2 regions of the Pseudomonas palleroniana genome follow, and region 2 is predicted to be linked to the other one. Evidence: predicted binding sites of a transcription regulator. Region 2 holds the regulator's gene; the other holds the start of a gene.

Region 1 (6,809 bases), 2.0 Mb from region 2:
AGGTGCAGCATGCTCATAGGGTGGTTACCAGGTCCAGGACACGTTGGTTTTTGCCCAGGCGTTGCGCGTAGTAGCGATAGCCGGCGACCGCGAATGTGCGTTGGATCCAGCGATCGCGGCCATCCAGGCCAGCTGAGAACGCACTGCGGGCATGCGCGGTTTTACGGTTGTCGATGATCAACAGGTCACCGGCCTTGAGGTGCACCGGGTGGGCGACTTCCCAGGCGGCCTTGCGCAGGAGTTCGAGCTTGAGTTGCGCGTGTTTGCTGCTGGCCACCATGAATTGAGGGTCAAAGCGGAAATAGGGGGACTCGGGGTCACCGTATAGAACCGTTTGTTTTTGGTTTATATCAATGCGGCAGTTTTTTTCTGTGGCGCAGTAGTCCGACAGAAAGTTGTATTTTTCTTCATGGAAATAATTCAGGTCATGCGGGGTAATAATGTCGCGAATGCCATCGATGGAGCTGATGAAGGTCGCGGCCTCGGCGCCGGGGTCCTGGCGCAGGCAGAAAAGCACCAGATAATCCGGAGACACGGCATGAAAGGCATTTTCGGTATGCAGTTCCAACTCACAATCGTAGCTGTCCGAGTTGGCACCCTTGGAGTACTTTTTATGCGGGAAAAAGTTATTGATGATATCGCCGTTGGATTCCTGGATATAACCAATTGGGTCGCCCAGCATGGCCGTGGCTTTCAGAATGATCTGCTCACTGATCGTGCACTCTTTTTGCAGGCTGGCGCGGTCGCTCGGTGTTGGCGGAATTGTGCCGATGGGCAGGTCTTTTAAATGCAGGAAGCCTTTTTTATTACCAAATAAACGAAAATTCAATATATCGGATTCGGTCGCCTGGTCGAGTTTCGCTTGCTGGATACTGGAAGACAGGAGTTGATTGAAATTAGGCATGGTGAAGGATCTGCTGTGTGTTTAAAAACTATTAAAGGCCGCAGAGGTTAGGCGCATGCCAAGCATGATTGGATTTTTTATAGGGTTCGGTTGCGCTTGAAATGACTAATAAGTCTGTCGCTTATTTGTACGGTTGATTATTTGTCAATCGCACGGTATTTAAAAACGGAAAAAAATGATGGGTAAGGATGAGTATGAATCATGATGCGCTTGATCAGGGCGCGCGCCGGCTGCCGCCGCTCTACGCATTGCGGGCCTTCGAATTGGCTGCGCGTTTCAGTTCTTTTACCCAGGCTGCCGACACCCTCTTTATCACCCAAAGCGCCGTAAGCCGGCACGTCAAGGCCTTGGAGGAGCATTTTGGCTGCGCATTGTTCGAGCGCAAAGGGCCGAAAATTTTCCTCACCCAGACCGGACGATTGTTGGCTCAAGAATTGAAAGTCGGCTTTCGCCTGATCGAAAATGCCTGCACCGTCACCAGCCGCAAGGAGAAAACCCTGAGGGTCAAGGCGCCTTCCACCTTGACAATGCGCTGGTTGCTGCATGTGCTGGATGAGTTCAATGCCGTGAACGGTATAGAGCAGGCGCAATTGTCCAGCGAGTGGATGGACGTCGATTTCGTCAACTTCGATGTCGAGCCGTTCGACTGTGCCGTGTTGTTGGGCAACGGGCGTTTTTCCGATGACCTTGAGTTTATCAAGCTGTTTGATGAATGGCTGATACCGGTCTGCTCGCCGAGCCTGCTGGAGCAGCACAACCTGAGCGGTGAGGGGATATTCTCCGCGGAATTGATCCACCCGTCCCGAGACCGGCGCGATTGGCAACGCTGGCTGGAGCGTGTGGGCTTGATGTCGGCGGTTTCCTGGCAGAAAGGCAAAATTTTCGACACCCTGGAACTGGGTATCTCCGCCGCGATCCAGGGGCGCGGCGTTTCCATCGGTGACCTGGCGCTGGTCGGTGACGAATTGGTCAAGGGCTCACTGGTACTGCCCTACAACAAGGCGGTCAGTACCGGTGACAGCTACTACCTGGTATGGCCCGCACGCAGCAATCACAACGCCGCGCTGGAGAGCTTCAAGCGTTATTTGCTGGAAACCGTGCCGGTGATAGACGAGCGCGGGTTGGAATTCTTGAGTTGACGCAGCCCTGGCAACGTCAGGTTCGAAAGCGTCCCACCAGCGTGCTCAACCCTGCGGCCAGCGTTGCTAGCGCCTGGCTGGCTGCGCGGGTCTGCAAGGCACCTGCCGCAGACTGCGCCGACAGGTCGCGGATCGCCAGCAAATTGCTGTCCACCTCACGGGCAACCTGAGCCTGCTCTTCGGCTGCACTGGCAATCACCAGGTTGCGCTCATTGATCTGGCTGATGGCCGCGAAAATATCTTCCAGCACGGCCCCCGACGCCTGGGTGATACCCAGTGTGTCTTGCGCCCGCGCCGTGCTGCTGCGCATCGAACCCACCGCCTGTTCGGCCGTGCTTTGCACGTTCGCAATCATCTGTTCGATCTCGCGGGTCGATGTCTGGGTACGGTAGGCGAGGGTGCGCACCTCGTCGGCCACGACGGCAAACCCCCGGCCTGCTTCACCTGCGCGGGCCGCTTCGATGGCCGCATTGAGGGCCAGCAGGTTGGTCTGCTCCGAGACTGAGCGGATCACGTCCAATACCTTGCCGATGTTGCGCACTTCATCGGCGAGGTGCTGGATATGCGTTGCGCTGCCCTGAATCTCGGTGGCCATCGATTGCGTGCCGCTGATGTTCTCGCGTACTTGCTGGCGGCTTCTTTCCGACAGCGTATGGGAGGCGGTGGCCGCTTGCGAGGTAGACACTGCGTTGCGCGCCACTTCTTCGACCGCGCTGGTCATCTGGTTGACGGCTGTCGCTGCCTGTTCCAGTTGCATGTCCTGCTGTTGCAGGCCACGGTTGCTTTCTTCGGTGACGGCATTGAGTTGTTCAGCGGCTGAGGCCAACTGCGTGGCGGAGTCAGCGATCTGGATCAGAGTTTCGCGCTGGCGGGTCTGCATGCGTTGGAGTTCAACGAACAACTCGCCGATTTCGTTGCGACCAGGCGAGACGACCTCACAGGTCAAGTCGCCCCCGGCAATGCGTTTGAAGTGTTCGCCGGCCTCGCGCAATGGCCGCAGGACCCTGCCGGCAATGAATGTCCAGCAGACGAGCGCGAGTGCCAGGGTCGACAGGGTCAGGGCGATAGCCAGCGTTTGCGCAGTCTTCAGCCGCGCAGCCGCTTGCGTGTTGATCTCTTGGGCGCGGGCATTCAAAGCGTCGACCAGCTTCACGCGGATTTCCTGCAGCTTGGTCATGCTATTGCCGGCAGCGATATTGACCTGGAAATACTGATCGGCCGAATGCGCACGAGTGGCGGCGCGCTGGCCGGCGATGGCCGTACCGTATTCGGCGAATGCCTCTTTGAGAGTGTCGGCGAGCGCTTTCAGCGCCGGCTCACGCAAGTCTGTGGTCGAGGCATCGAGCTTGGCGATGGCCTCGCTCCAGATAGCCTCGCTGCGAACCAGCCGTGCCTGCGACTCATCAAAGCGTGCGCCGACGGTCTCGATAAACGCCGAGGACACATTGGCGCTGGTGCGAATGGCCAGTAGCAATGCGTTGTTGATCCCGTCGATTTGGCGTGAAGTGCGCCCCAACTCGTCAATCTGGTCGTGACTGCGTTCGGCCGACCACCAACCGTTCAGGGCCGAGAACAGCAGTGCAATGACGAACAGCAGGAGCACCCCGAACATACCGGTGCGAATTTTCAGATGGGCGAGCATGAGGCCACTCCGTGAACGACTGGATAATAGTGACCGAGCTATCCGCCGCCGCTTCAGGAACTTAAGCGGCAAAAGTGGGAACTCGTTCGATTACCGGACGTTAAATGCGGCGCGGGTTGAGGCTTATGGATGAGCGGGGTAATCAGTGTATCCGCGCTGGTCGCCACCAAAGAAGGTACTGGGGTCTGACGCGTTGAGCGCCAGTCCCTCACGGATGCGCCGTGGCAAGTCAGGGTTGGCCAGGAACGGCCTTCCGAAGGCAATGATGTCAGCGCGGTTGGCGGCCAGGGCATGTTCTGCGGTTTTCGGATCGTAACCACCGGCCACCATCAGCACGCCTTTCCATTGCGTACGAAGTTGGCCGATGATTGCGTCCCAGCGCGGATCGAAATGCTCGTCCTTGACGGTGCCGACCACGGCAGGTTCCACAAGGTGCAGGTAGGCCAGGGGCCAGCGGTTCAGGGCGCTGACGATATGGCCGAATGTGGCTTCGGGAGTCGCATCGCCCATGCCCATGAAGCGGCCCATCGGTGTCAGCCGTACACCTACGCGCTCCGCCCCGACTTCATCGCCAACCGCCTCGACGACTTGCAACAACAGGCGCGCGCGATTTTCCACACTGCCGCCGTAGGCGTCCTCACGCTGGTTGCTGTTGCTATTGATGAACTGGTCGAGCAGATAACCGTTGCCCGCGTGGATTTCAATGCCGTCCATCCCGGCTTTCAAGGCGTTGCGCGCGGCGCGACGGTAATCCTCGATGATCTGCACAATCTCCGCAGTTTCCAGGGCACGTGGTACGGGTACATCCCCCCAGACGCCGTTGCCATCGTCATCGACGATAAATGTCTTGCCTGGCACCGGCAGTGCGCTGGGGGCAACCGGCAGGGCGTTATCGGGTTGGAAGCTGGGATGGGAAACACGCCCCACATGCCACAGTTGCATGAAGATCAGTCCCCCGGCTTCGTGCACCTGTGTACTCACCTGGCGCCAGCCTTGCACCTGTTCATCACTGTAAATCCCCGGGGTCCAGGCGTAGCCCTGACCTTGACGGGAAATCTGCGTGGCTTCGGTGATGATCAAGGCGGCACTGGCGCGTTGCCGGTAATACTCGGCGTTCAGGGCGGTCGGAAGATCGCCCGGCTGGCCGGCTCGGGAGCGGGTCAGAGGGGCCATGGCCACACGATGAGCCAGTGTGTAGGGGCCAACGGCGATAGGTTGAAACAGGTGCTGAGTCATGGGTATTTCCTTTGCGTCAAACGCAATGCGTTGAAGGGGGCTTAGGGCTATGCCTGTTGTACTGAGCGGGTCAGGGGCAGGTTCAGCCAGCGGCGGCCGGTGGCGTTCGCGACGGCGTTGCCGATGGCGGCGGCCATGGGGCCCTGGACGATCTCGGCCGCGCCAAGAAAGGGTTGTCCGGGCTGATCGAGCAAATGTACGTCGACCTGCTTGGGTAACTGAGGAAAGCGCAGGATCGGGTAACCGCTCCAGTCGTAGCTGCGGACTCCGCCCGGGTCGTAGCCGACTTTTTCATACAAGGTCCAGCTGGCGGACTGCACGATGCCTCCCTCCACCTGGTTGCGCAGGCCATCGGGGTTGACGATTTGCCCCACGTCCACGGCGGTTATCACTTGGTCGAGCTGAATCTCGCCGGTTTGCGGATGCACGTGCAAACGCACGGCGAGTGCGCAGTAGCCCATGATGTTCTTGTAGCGGGCAAACGCGAAGCCAATGCCGGAGCCCGGTTGATTGCCTTTATGCGGCCAGCCGCTGGCATCCCGGACGCGCTCGACTACCGCACGGGCTCGCGGGTCTGCCAGATGGGCAAGGCGCAAGGCAACCGGATCGATGCCGGCCTGGATGGCCAGTTCATCGATACAGGCTTCGATGGCGAAGATATTGATGTGGGCCCCCAGCGAACGCATGGCGGATGTGCGAAACGGCATTGTGGTCACGAAGTTCATGTCGATGCGCGTAGAGGCCAGGGTGTACAGCGGCACCGCATTCCGATCGCCATCCCCTTCGGGCTGGGCGATTGGAACCGACGGCGCGGAGACGAACGGACGGGCCAACAGCCGAGCGGGGATCAGTCTGCCGGCATTTACGATGCGTTCGTTGTGTGGCGTGGTCCACAGCTCATAGGCCCAGTCCTGCAATTTGCCCTGTGCATCGAGGGTGGCCCGGACCTCGGTGAGCATGGCACTGCTGTAGGGCTCCCAGAGGTTTTCCTGCTCGCGCATCCATTGCACACGCACGGGCGTGCCGGCGACGCGCATTGCAATCAGCGCGGCGTCGGCTGCCGCGTCGTCCGCGCCATTGTGGCCGTAACAGCCGGCCCCCTCGACATGGATGCAGCGCACCTGCGCCGGTGCCAGCCCCAGCATCTCGGCGATCCCGGTGCGAAGAGGGTAGACACCTTGCGTGTGGGTCCACACGGTGAGCATGCCGTCCTTGAACCAGGCCACGGCGCAGGACGGGCCAATGGACCCGTGCATGAGGTACTGCTTGGTGACGCGCGCGTGATAACTCGCGCCGGCTACGGCGGCCGGGTTGCCTTCATGGCTGATGGGATAGCGATGGGCGGGCAGGCGGGTCAACAACGAGTGGATGTCATCCGCGTCGGGAATCGCCTCTGCACCGCTCCAGCGGGCCAGTGCATACCCGCTGCGCATCGCTTTGATGGCTTGCCATTCATCTTCGGCCACCACGGCCAGGTAGTTGCCGTCACGCACCACCTGTACGACGCCGGGCAGGTTTTTGACTGACTCGGTATCGAACGCTTCAAGCAGGCAACCAGGACGTGGTGGACGGATGACGCGGGCATGTAGCATGCCGGGCAGGCGCAGATCCTGGACGAACGCTGCGCCACCACTGACCTTGGCCGGGATATCCAGGCGTGCAAGAGAATGGCCGATCAGCTTGAACGCGGACGCCGGCATCGAGGGTGATTGCGCCTTCGCATAGTGGTGCAGGTCAACGCCCTTGACGGCTTCGGCATAGGTCATCCGTTGCCCGTTCAGGCCCTCGATGACGCCCTCCTGAGTGGTCAGCAAGGCGGTTTCGACTTTCCAACGGCGTGCCGCCGACTCCAACAGCAACTCGCGAACCTGAGCCGCCGCATTGAACA
Region 2 (6,809 bases):
TTTTTTCGCCGCCGATATGCGTCAGGCCATGAAACTGGTCCGTGATGAGCTGGGCGCCGATGCCGCGATTATCGGTAACCGTCGCATTGCCGGCGGTGTCGAGCTGACGGCTGCCCTGGATTACACCCCCCAGGCATTGGCGCCGCGCGTGCCGAACATGGAACTCGAAGACGAGTTGCGCAAGACCGCCTCGCGCATTGTGTCGGCCCAGGCCGAGCTGAGCATGCGTGGCGACAGCGACGCTACCACCAATCGCCAATTGTTCGCCGGCCTGCCGCTGACGGCCGCCGAGCCGCTGGTCGAGCCGACCTTCGTTGAACCGCCACGTCCCGCAGCGCCGGCCCCGGCGGCTGCGGTCGACCAGCGCGTGTTCGACTCGATGCGCTCTGAACTCAACGGCCTGCGTGAACTGCTCGAAGTGCAGTTGGGTTCGTTGGCCTGGACACAGTTGCAAGGCAGCAAGCCGCACCAGGCCAACCTGTGGCGTCGCTTGCAGCGTATCGGCCTGTCCGGCCCGCTGTCCCGCGACCTGCTGGCGCTGACCACCGAGGTCGAAGAGCCCCGCCAGGCGTGGCGCATGTTGCTGGCCCACTTGGCCCGCATGATCGTCACCCCGGAGCTCGAACCGCTGGAAGAGGGCGGTGTGATCGCCATGGTCGGCCCGGCCGGCATGGGCAAGACCACCACCCTGGCCAAGCTGGCCGCCCGGTATGTGCTCAAGTACGGCGCGTCGAGTATCGCGCTGGTGAGCATGGACAGTTATCGTATCGGCGCCCAGGAACAGCTCAAGACCCTGGGGCGCATCCTCAATGTGCCGGTGACCCACGTCGACCCGGGCCAGTCCCTGGCCAATGCCCTTGACCCGCTGTTGCGCAAGCGCGTGGTGTTGATCGACACCGCCGGCCTGCAAGCCAGCGATCCGGCGCTGCGCATGCAGCTGGAAAGCCTGGCCGGGCGTGGCATCAAGGCGAAAAATTACCTGGTGCTTGCAACCACCAGCCAGAAACAGGTTCTTACCGCTGCGTACCACAGCTACAAACGTTGCGGCCTGGCGGGTTGCATCCTCACCAAACTAGACGAAACTGCAAACTTGGGTGAGGTGTTGAGCCTGGCTATCGGTCATGAATTACCGGTTGCCTACCTGACCGATGGCCCGCGGATTCCAGATGATTTGCATCTGCCGCGTCGTCATCAGTTGGTCAGCCGTGCTGTCAGCGTGCAAATGCAAGAAGAGCCTAGCGAGGAAGCGATGGCTGATATGTTCGCCGACCTTTACCACAACCCGGCAAAACGGGTGGGGTGAGGCAGGATGAGCACTGTGAAATGTATCTACATTGATGGTCTGCAAGCGATTCACGCGACCAAGCCGTGTAGCCTGCGTCTAAGCAAGACAAGGTAAAGAAATAAAATGGGCAGCATGCATCCTGTACAGGTGATCGCGGTGACCGGCGGCAAAGGTGGCGTCGGGAAAACTAACGTGTCGGTGAATTTGTCCCTGGCCCTGGCAGAACTTGGCCGTCGCGTCATGCTGCTGGATGCTGACCTGGGCCTGGCGAACGTGGACGTTCTGCTGGGGCTGACACCCAAACACACCCTCGCCGATGTGATCGAGGGCCGTTGCGAGCTGCGCGATGTGCTGCTGCAAGGCCCCGGAGGCATTCGTATCGTGCCTGCCGCCTCGGGCACCCAGAGCATGGTGCACCTGAGCCCGGCGCAGCACGCCGGCCTGATCCAGGCGTTCAGCGATATCGGCGACAACCTCGATGTGCTGGTGATCGACACCGCCGCCGGGATCGGCGAATCCGTGGTCAGCTTCGTGCGCGCCGCGCAGGAAGTATTGCTGGTGGTCTGCGACGAACCCACCTCGATCACCGACGCCTATGCTCTGATCAAACTGCTTAACCGTGACTACGGCATGAACCGCTTCCGCGTGCTGGCCAACATGGCCCAAAGCCCGCAGGAAGGCCGGAATCTGTTCGCCAAGTTGACCAAGGTCACGGACCGTTTTCTCGATGTCGCCTTACAATACGTTGGCGCAGTTCCCTATGACGAGTGTGTGCGCAAGGCCGTGCAAAAGCAGCGTGCGGTCTATGAAGCGTTCCCTCGTTCCAAATGCGCGTTGGCGTTCAAGGCTATTGCCCAGAAGGTCGATACCTGGCCGTTGCCTGCCAACCCGCGGGGGCATCTGGAGTTTTTCGTCGAGCGATTGGTGCATCAGACGAGCGCAGGACCGGTGCTATGACAGCCAGCGGCTATAACCTTTACAAGAAATCGGCACGTGACAGCCAGGGCGAATTGATCGAGCGTTATGCGCCCTTGGTCAAGCGCATTGCCTACCACTTGCTGGCGCGCCTGCCGGCCAGTGTGCAGGTGGAAGACCTGATCCAGGCCGGCATGATCGGCTTGCTCGAAGTGTCGACCAAATATGACGCGAGCAAGGGTGCGAGTTTCGAGACGTATGCGGGTATCCGTATCCGTGGCGCGATGCTCGATGAGGTCCGTAAAGGGGATTGGGCGCCGCGTTCGGTACACCGCAACACGCGAATGGTCAGTGATGCCATTCGCGCAATTGAAGCAAAAACCGGTCGTGACGCTAAAGATCATGAAGTTGCGGCCGAACTCCAATTGAGTCTCGATGATTATTACGGGATTTTGAACGATACCTTGGGCAGCCGCCTGTTCAGTTTCGACGACCTGTTGCAGGACGGCGAACACGAAGGGCTGCACGAGGACGGCGCGAGTGCACATCTCGAACCGTCGCGTGACCTGGAAGATGAGCGTTTCCAGAGGGCGTTGGCGGACGCGATTGCCAATTTGCCGGAGCGTGAGCGACTGGTGTTGGCGCTGTACTACGACGAAGAGCTGAACCTCAAGGAAATCGGTGAGGTCCTGGGGGTCAGCGAATCGCGTGTCAGCCAGCTGCATAGCCAGTGCGCAGCCCGCTTGCGGGGGCGGTTGGGGGAGTGGCGCGCGCGCTGACAGGCAGTGTGGGGACACTGTAGACGCGCCGCGAAAGTCGAAGGCTTTTGCGGGGTCGTGCCGTGGTGCCCTGGGCAGTCCTTTGTTGTGTAACGCCTGTTGATTGAAATGGCGCGTCCAGGTGCTGGGCGCGTTTAAGACTGCTTGGAGGTCGAATTGGACAAGAACATGAAAATCCTCATCGTTGATGACTTCTCAACGATGCGGCGGATCATAAAAAATCTGTTGCGTGACCTTGGGTTCACCAACACGGTCGAGGCGGATGACGGCCTTACGGCGATCCCGATCCTCAACAGTGGGAGCATCGACTTTCTGGTAACGGACTGGAACATGCCGGGCATGACCGGTATCGACTTGTTGCGCCACGTGCGCGCCGACGAAAAATTGCGCAGCCTTCCCGTGTTGATGGTGACCGCCGAAGCCAAGCGTGAACAGATCATCGAAGCCGCCCAGGCCGGGGTCAACGGTTACGTGGTCAAGCCATTCACTGCACAGGCGTTGAAAGAGAAGATCGAAAAAATCTTCGAGCGCATCCACGGCTAACGCCATCGCAGGGGGAGCTATGGAGCATACAGAATCATCACAGAAAGACTTTGAGTCGACTCTGAAAAAACATGCCCACCAGTTGGTCGAAAGCCTGGAAAAAGGTCAGTTCGGCGACGCGGTGCAGTTGATCCATGAGCTCAATCAGACGCGTGACCGCGGCCTGTATCAGGAAGTGGGCAAGCTGACACGTGAGCTGCACAGTGCGATCGTCAATTTTCAGATTGACCCGCACATGCCCCAGGCCGAAGAAATTTCGCAAATCACCGATGCCACCGAACGCTTGTCCTATGTGGTCAGGCTGACTGAGGCGGCGGCCAACCGCACTATGGACCTGGTGGAAAACGCCACGCCGCTGGTCAACGGCATGGCCAACGAAGCCCAGGCCCTCAGCGTTGACTGGGGCCGCTTCATGCGTCGCGAAGTGGGCGCCGAAGAGTTTCGTGAATTGGCGCGTCGGGTTGAAGGTTTCCTGTCGCGCAGTGAGCAGGACAACCGTACGGTTTCCAGCAACCTCAACGACATTTTGCTGGCCCAGGATTACCAGGACCTCACCGGTCAAGTGATCAAGCGTGTGACCCAGTTGGTCACCGAAGTGGAAAGCAACCTGCTCAAATTGGTGCTGATGGCCGGCCAGGTCGACCGCTTTGCCGGTATCGAACATGACCGCGCAGCGATCCTTTCGGAAAAAGATCCACAAAAACATCTCGCCAAGGGTGAAGGTCCGCAGATTCATGCCGATAAACGTGAAGACGTCGTATCCGGTCAAGATGACGTAGACGATTTGCTGTCCAGTTTAGGCTTCTAAGGAGCACCCACATGAGCTTCGGCGCCGATGAAGAGATCCTTCAGGATTTCCTTGTAGAGGCCGGCGAAATTTTAGAGCAACTGTCCGAGCAACTGGTCGAGCTGGAAAGCCGCCCGGATGATGCGAACCTGCTCAATGCAATTTTTCGCGGTTTTCACACTGTAAAAGGGGGCGCCGGCTTCCTCCAGCTCCATGAGCTGGTGGAGTGCTGCCACATCGCCGAGAACGTGTTCGACATCCTGCGCAAGGGTGAGCGTCACGTTGATTCGGAATTGATGGACGTGATTCTCGAAGCCCTGGATGCGGTCAATGGCATGTTCAGCCAGGTCCGTGAACGCGCGCCGATCACGGCTGCCACGCCCGAGCTGCTGGCCGCCCTGGCGCGCTACGCAGAGCCTGCCGACACCTCGGCCGCGCCGGCGGTGGAAGCCGCCCCGGAACCGGAACCGGTTGCCGAGCCTGAGCCGGATGTGACCGATAGCGAGTTCGAGCAACTGCTCAACTCCCTCAGCGCGGCGAAGGCCGAAGCCGAAGCTCCGGCGGCACCTGCTGCCGTGCCGACCAGCGAAGACATCACCGACGCCGAATTTGAATCCTTGCTCGACCAGTTGCATGGCAAGGGCCAGTTCGCCGCCGATGCCGTGGCGCCTGCCGCAGCTTCCGAAGCGCCTGCGGCCCCGGCCAGCACCGACATTACCGACGACGAATTCGAAGCGTTGCTCGACCAACTGCACGGCAAAGGCACGTTCGCGGCCGAAGCCCTGCCGGAAGTTGCCGCGACAGCGGCTGCGCCGACGGCTGCCAAGCCGCCTGTTACGCCGCCTGCCAGTGCGCAGCCAGCCGGCGACGGGCTGATCTCCGAGCACGAATTCGAAGCCTTGCTCGACGAATTGCACGGCAAGGGCAAGTTCAGTGAAGTACCCCCGACGGCGGCTGCGACCGCTACCCCGGTAGCGGCGAAACCTGCACCTGCACCTGCTGCTGCACCTGCTGCTGCACCTGCTGCTGCACCTGCTGCCGCCAAGCCGGCTCCTGCTGCTGCGCCGGCCGCTGCAGCGCCTGCACCGGCGCGTGCCGCCGCTGCACCAGTGGCCGAAAAGCCGGCCAGCGAAGCCGAAACCACTGTGCGCGTGGACACGGCGCGGCTGGACGACATCATGAACATGGTCGGCGAACTGGTGTTGGTGCGTAACCGCCTGGTACGCCTGGGCCTGAGCAGTGGCGACGAGTCGATGCAGAAGGCCGTGTCGAACCTCGACGTGGTCACCGCCGACCTGCAGACCGCTGTGATGAAAACGCGGATGCAGCCGATCAAGAAAGTCTTCGGCCGCTTCCCGCGCCTGGTTCGTGACCTGGCGCGCCAGCTCAAGAAAGAGATCAACCTGGAGCTGGTGGGGGAAGAAACCGACCTCGACAAAAACCTGGTCGAGGCCCTGGCTGACCCGCTGGTCCACTTGGTGCGCAACGCAGTCGACCACGGCGTCGAAACCCCTGAAGAACGTGAAGCCTCGGGCAAGTCCCGCGGCGGCAAGGTGATTCTGGCGGCCGAGCAAGAAGGCGACCATATCCTGTTGTCGATCACCGATGACGGCAAGGGCATGGACCCGACCATCCTGCGCAACATTGCAGTCAAGCGCGGTGTGATGGACAAGGATGCCGCCGACCGTCTGACCGACACCGAGTGCTACAACCTGATCTTCGCCCCGGGCTTCTCGACCAAGACCGAGATTTCCGACGTGTCTGGTCGTGGCGTCGGCATGGACGTGGTGAAGACCAAGATCAGCCAGCTCAACGGCTCGATCAATATCTACTCGACCAAGGGCCAGGGCTCGAAGATCGTGATCAAGGTGCCGTTGACCTTGGCGATCATGCCGACCCTGATGGTGATGCTGGGCAACCAGGCGTTCGCGTTCCCGCTGGTCAACGTCAATGAGATCTTCCACCTCGACCTGTCGCGCACCAATGTGGTGGATGGCCAGGAAGTGGTGATCGTGCGTGACAAGGCGCTGCCGCTGTTCTACCTCAAGCGCTGGCTGGTTGCGTCGGCTGCCCATGAAGAGCAACGCGAAGGCCACGTGGTGATCCTGTCCGTGGGCACCCAGCGTATCGGCTTTGTGGTCGATCAACTGGTGGGCCAGGAAGAAGTGGTCATCAAGCCTTTGGGCAAAATGCTGCAGGGAACCCCGGGCATGTCGGGTGCGACCATCACCGGTGACGGTCGGATCGCGCTGATTCTCGATGTTCCGAGCATGCTCAAGCGTTACGCCGCTCGGCGTATTTGATTCTGGTGGGGGTTGGGCAATCGTGCCGCCCCACCTAACGGAGTGTTTATGGCAGTCAAGGTCCTGGTGGTGGACGATTCGGGTTTCTTCCGCCGCCGCGTCTCGGAAATTCTTTCCGCCGATCCGACCATTCAGGTGGTCGGCACGGCCACCAACGGTAAAGAGGCGATTGATCAGGCCATTGCGTTGAAGCCGGA

The links. The regulator FliA, encoded in region 2, starts transcription of late flagellar genes. The targets are predictions, from matches to a motif close to CTAAAGTTTNNNNNNNNNNNGCCGNTAA.
Region 1: a site for FliA is predicted at 3,724-3,751, ahead of MJP36_RS20060 (methyl-accepting chemotaxis protein). Genes of this name have one in related genera too.

Annotation. Positions count from the first base shown of each region.
Region 1 is NZ_CP092411.1:4,449,013-4,455,821, reverse strand. Features, by position in the region: gene MJP36_RS20075 (LysE family translocator) at 1-17, opposite strand, end outside; gene MJP36_RS20070 (TauD/TfdA family dioxygenase) at 14-904, opposite strand; gene MJP36_RS20065 (LysR substrate-binding domain-containing protein) at 1,093-2,043, shown strand; gene MJP36_RS20060 (methyl-accepting chemotaxis protein) at 2,060-3,685, opposite strand; gene MJP36_RS20055 (alkene reductase) at 3,809-4,921, opposite strand; gene MJP36_RS20050 (xanthine dehydrogenase family protein molybdopterin-binding subunit) at 4,969-6,809, opposite strand, start outside.
Region 2 is NZ_CP092411.1:2,416,353-2,423,161, forward strand. Features, by position in the region: gene flhF (flagellar biosynthesis GTPase FlhF) at 1-1,303, shown strand, start outside; gene fleN (flagellar synthesis regulator FleN) at 1,409-2,242, shown strand; gene fliA (RNA polymerase sigma factor FliA) at 2,239-2,979, shown strand; gene MJP36_RS11135 (chemotaxis response regulator CheY) at 3,148-3,522, shown strand; gene MJP36_RS11140 (protein phosphatase CheZ) at 3,542-4,330, shown strand; gene MJP36_RS11145 (chemotaxis protein CheA) at 4,342-6,612, shown strand; gene MJP36_RS11150 (protein-glutamate methylesterase/protein-glutamine glutaminase) at 6,661-6,809, shown strand, end outside.